DNA from 2 places in the Mesorhizobium sp. M1163 genome. Region 2 is predicted to be linked to the other one. Evidence: predicted binding sites of a transcription regulator. Region 2 holds the regulator's gene; the other holds the start of a gene.
The links. The regulator HrcA, encoded in region 2, represses chaperone genes, less so after heat shock. The targets are predictions, from matches to a motif close to GTTAGCACTCNCNNNNNGNGAGTGCTAAC.
Positions count from the first base shown of each region.

Region 1 (2,457 bases), on a different contig from region 2:
TTCGGCCCCTATATTGGCAACATTCCTGGCGAGATCGGCGACGTCGCCTATGGCGTCTGCGTCAACGGCGACGACGCCGGCAATTTCGACTACATCGCTGGCGTCGAAGTGTCCGATTTTTCGGACCTGCCGAGGGAGTTTTGGCGTGTGCGCGTGCCGGCGCAGAAATACGGCGTGTTCGCCCATCGTGACCATATCTCGACCATCCGCCGCACGGTCAACACGATCTGGAACAAATGGCTGCCAGCCTCTGGGCACGAGATCGCCGATGCGCCGGAATTCGAGCGTTACGGCCCCGAATTTGATCCGCGCAGCGGCAATGGCGGGCTGGAAATCTGGATACCGATCAAAGGGTGAGGCACGGCAGGCCGACGCCGAAGCGCCGGAAGCGCTGCTACAGTTCCAGGTTCCAGTTCTGGCCGACCAGATCCCTGCCGAAGGAATGGTGGCACTCCTCGTTGGTCAATTTAAAGCCCACAGACTCATAGATGTGGCGGGCGGCGGCGAGCACGTCGTTGGTCCACAGCGTCACTGTCCTGTAACCCGTGGCGCGGCAAAAGCCGATACATTCCTCGACCAGCCGCTTGCCGATGCCGAGACCTCGCGCCGAGGGCTCGACGTAGAGCAGGCGCAATTTCGCCACCGCGTCCGACTGGCGCACGACGAAGACGGAGCCGACGACCTCGCCTTCCCGCTCGGCGATCCGGCTGCGTTCCCATTTCGGATCGAAAGATTTGACGAAGGCACCGAGGATTTCGGCGACCAGCGCTTCATAGGTTTCGTCCCAGCCATATTCCTGCGCGTAGAGCAGGCCCTGGCGATGAATAATCCAGCCGATGTCGCCGACTTGCAGAGGCCGCAGCATATAGGGAATTTTGGGCTCGGCGCTTCCGCCCAGCAAACGCTGCACCGTCTGCATGGCTTTGACCAGCCTGTCCTGTTCGGCATCCGAAAGCCGGTCGAGCAAAGCCGCGACCTGGTCGTGCGAGCCCTGGTTCAGCGGTGCGAAGGCCTGCCGCCCGGCCTTGGTCAGCGCGATCGACGAGCGCCGCGCATCCGCCTCGATCGTGGCACGCTCGACCAGATCACGCTCCTCGAACTTCTTCAGCAGCCGGCTGAGATAACCGGCATCGAGGCCGAGATCGCGCCCAAGATCCGTGGCGGTCAGGCCATCGCGATGCGCCAGCTCATAGAGCACCCGCGCCTCGGTCAGCGAGAAGGTGCTTTTCAGCAGCCCTTCGTCGAGCAGCCCGATCTGGCGGGTATAAAAGCGGTTGAAGGCCCGCACCGCGTCGATCCGCTCCTTGCCTGGGTGATGATGAATGGTCATGGCATCCTCCTCCGGGCAAGATCAGCGATTTAGTTGACTTGGTCAAGTATCTATTTGAAGCATCCGTTTGAAGCAATTGTCCTGATGATGCTCACCGGGCGCCTTGACTCGCGCGAGTTGCCAGACTATTTCAGCGCCACGTTAGCACTCCCCCAAGATGAGTGCTAACCATGTCCGGCGCCGCCGGACGGAGGAACTGTTCTCACCATTCTCATCGAGGAATAAAAAATGGCAAAGTCGAAGTTCCGCCCGCTTCATGACCGCGTGGTCGTTCGTCGGGTCGAATCCGAATCCAAGACCGCGGGCGGGATCATCATTCCCGACACGGCGAAGGAAAAGCCGCAGGAAGGCGAGATCATCGCCGTCGGTTCCGGCGCCCGTGACGAAGCCGGCAAGCTCGTCCCGCTGGACGTCAAGGCCGGCGACCGTATCCTGTTCGGCAAGTGGTCGGGCACCGAAGTCAAGCTCAATGGCGAAGACCTTCTGATCATGAAGGAAGCCGACATTATGGGCATCATCGGCTGAATATCGGCCTCACCCTCATTTAAATCTTCGGGCTCAATCCAAGCCCCTGCCAGGAGCTAAAAATGGCTGCCAAAGACGTAAAATTCTCCCGCGACGCTCGTGAGCGCATGCTGCGCGGCGTCAACATCCTCGCCGACGCGGTGAAGGTCACGCTCGGCCCCAAGGGCCGCAACGTGGTCATCGACAAGTCGTTCGGCGCACCGCGCATTACCAAGGACGGCGTCACCGTCGCCAAGGAAATCGAGCTTGAAGACAAGTTCGAGAACATGGGCGCGCAGATGGTCCGCGAAGTTGCTTCGAAGACCAACGACATCGCCGGCGACGGCACCACGACCGCGACCGTTCTGGCACAGTCGATCGTCCAGGAAGGCCACAAGGCGGTTGCCGCCGGCATGAACCCGATGGACCTCAAGCGCGGCATCGACCTCGCCGTCGCCGACGTCGTCGCGACGCTGATCAAGAACGCCAAGAAGATCAAGACCTCGGAAGAGGTTGCCCAGGTCGGCACCATCGCCGGCAATGGCGACGTTTCGGTCGGCTCGATGATCGCGGAAGCGATGCAGAAGGTCGGCAATGAGGGCGTCATCACCGTCGAGGAAGCC
Region 1 covers NZ_JAMYMF010000019.1:42,585-45,041, forward strand. Annotated here, with positions in the region: gene NKH43_RS18755 (GyrI-like domain-containing protein) at 1-357, shown strand, start outside; gene NKH43_RS18760 (bifunctional helix-turn-helix transcriptional regulator/GNAT family N-acetyltransferase) at 395-1,330, opposite strand; gene groES (co-chaperone GroES) at 1,559-1,855, shown strand; gene groL (chaperonin GroEL) at 1,918-2,457, shown strand, end outside.
Region 1: groES (co-chaperone GroES) is a predicted target of HrcA. The motif match lies at 1,471-1,499, and genes of this name have one in related genera.

Region 2 (2,457 bases):
CCGTGCACAGCACATGCGTGTCGCCGAACTTCACCAGGCACGAGCCTTCCGCATGCTTGGAGACGCCGCGCTCGAAGGAGATGGGGCGCATTTCGTCGAACTGGCGTTTGGAAGGGCGCATTCAGGCTTCTTTCTTTCTTCGGGATCTTGGCCGGCTTGTAGCCGCACGGGGCGTGAGGCGCAAAGGAAAATGGACCGGTTGCGCCGACGCCGCGGAAGTCTATATCTTCGGGCCGGAGGTTTTTGGCTCGAAATGACCAAGGCAGTCGATCCCGGTTCGCAATCGCACGTGCTCCCGTCGCACGCGCTGCAATCGCCCGCGCTTCAATCGCTCGACATGCGTTCGCGCGACATCTTCCGGCGCATCGTCGATTCTTATCTGAGGGATGGCGAGCCGGTCGGCTCGCGCAGCCTGTCGCGCATCCTGCCGTCGTCGCTATCGCCGGCCACCATCCGCAACGTCATGAGCGACCTCGAGCATCTCGGCCTGATCTATGCGCCGCATATTTCGGCCGGCCGTCTGCCGACCCAGGCTGGCCTGCGCTTCTTCGTCGATGCGTTCATGGAACTCGGTGACCTCTCCGACGAGGAGCGCCGCACCATCGAGGCGCAGGTGCGCGCCTCCGGCTCGGGCGCGACGCTGGAGCATATGCTGACCGAGGCCAGCCAGATGCTGTCCGGCATGTCGCGCGGCGCCGGCCTTGTGCTCGCCGCCAAGAACGAGGTGGCGCTGAAGCACATCGAATTCATCCAGCTCGAGCCGACCAAGGCGTTGGCCGTGCTGGTCTCGCAGAACGGCGACGTCGAAAATCGCGTCGTCGATCTGCCCGCCGGCATCACCGTCTCGCAATTGCACGAAGCCTCCAATTTCCTCAACGCCCATATTCGCGGCCGCACCCTGGCCGAAGCGCGGGTCGAGATCGCCCGCATCAAGGAAGAGACCAGGGCAGCCCTCGATACGCTTTCACAGGATCTGGTCGAGAAGGGCCTGGCGGTCTGGGCAGGCGCCGAAAGCGGGGTGCCTGGGCGGCTTATCGTGCGCGGCCGCGCCAATCTCCTGGAAAACGTCACTGCCCAGGCCGACATCGAATTGCTGCGGCATCTCTTCGAGGATCTCGAAACCCAGGACGGACTGATCCAACTCCTCGACCTCGCCGAGGAGGGCCCGGGCGTGCGCATCTTCATCGGTTCGGAAAACAAGCTGTTTTCTCTGTCGGGCTCATCACTGGTGGTGGCACCCTATCGCGACAAGGACGCCCGCGTCGTCGGTGCGCTCGGCGTCATCGGGCCGACGCGGCTGAATTATGCGCGCATAGTACCGATGGTCGACTATACCGCGCAGCTGATTTCGCGCATGCTGCGCTAGGAGCCGCCGCGGCCTGCCGCAAGGAGAAAAAGAATGGCGCTGGAATCGTTCAAGGCCCAGATCAGCCTGCTGCTCGAAGAAATGATCAACCAGCCAGAGGATCAGCACGAGGTGCAAGAGCAGTTGCGCGAGAAGCTGCAAGAGATGCGGGCCATGGGCTTGCCGCTGCCGGCCGATCTGGTCGCGCTGGAAAAGCGCCTCGACGACGATTTCTACGCCGCCGGCAAGTGAATCGGGGTTCGGCTTCAAATCCTCGTGTGCTGGACGGCCGCTTGGAACGACCAATGCCTCATCCCGTTTGCCCTTTTCGAGGCGAATCCCGGAGGACGTTGATGATCCGATCTGGCGGCTTTGCGGCCATTGCCGCTGCTCTCCTTGTTGCGACACCGGCAGCCGCCCAGCAGGCGGATCAGAAGGTGCTCAAAGGCGAAGCCGCTTTTGGCGATTGGCACGCCGACAGGCCTGGCACCCGCCGCCTGATCGGGCCGCAAGACATGCCGCCAGCCGATCCCGCCCAATCCGCGTCGAACGGCGCCGGCGTGGCGGAACGGCCCGAAAGGGCCAAGCCAGATTTGCCGCCGGGCTTTTCGGCCGAACTGATCGCATCCGGCATCGTCAATCCGCGCGTCGTGCGCGTCGCTCCGAATGGCGACCTGTTCGTTGCCAACAGCCATGCCGACCAGATACGTGTCTATCGTCTCGCCGAGGGCAGCGCCAAGCCCATCGAGAAAGCGATCTTCGCCAAGGGGCTCAGTTATCCCTACGGCATCGCCTTCTATCCGCCAGGAGACAAGCCGCAATGGGTCTATGTCGCAAACAGCGACAGCATCGTCCGCTTTCCTTATCGCGACGGTGACCTAAAGGCATCCGGTAAACCAGAAACCATTGTCGCCAAAATCCCGTCGGGCGGTCACACGACCCGCGACATCGCCTTCTCGCCGGACGGCAAGACGCTTTATCTGTCGGTTGGCTCCGCCTCGAACGTCGCCGAGGACATAGGCAAGGAGCCGGATAGCGGCCTCGACGCCTGGGCCAAATCAAAGCCGCTCGGGGCGGCCTGGGGCTCCGAGGACGGCCGTGCCGATGTGCTC
Region 2 covers NZ_JAMYMF010000013.1:109,988-112,444, reverse strand. Annotated here, with positions in the region: gene rph (ribonuclease PH) at 1-121, opposite strand, end outside; gene hrcA (heat-inducible transcriptional repressor HrcA) at 254-1,366, shown strand; gene NKH43_RS14830 (hypothetical protein) at 1,400-1,597, shown strand; gene NKH43_RS14825 (PQQ-dependent sugar dehydrogenase) at 1,699-2,457, shown strand, end outside.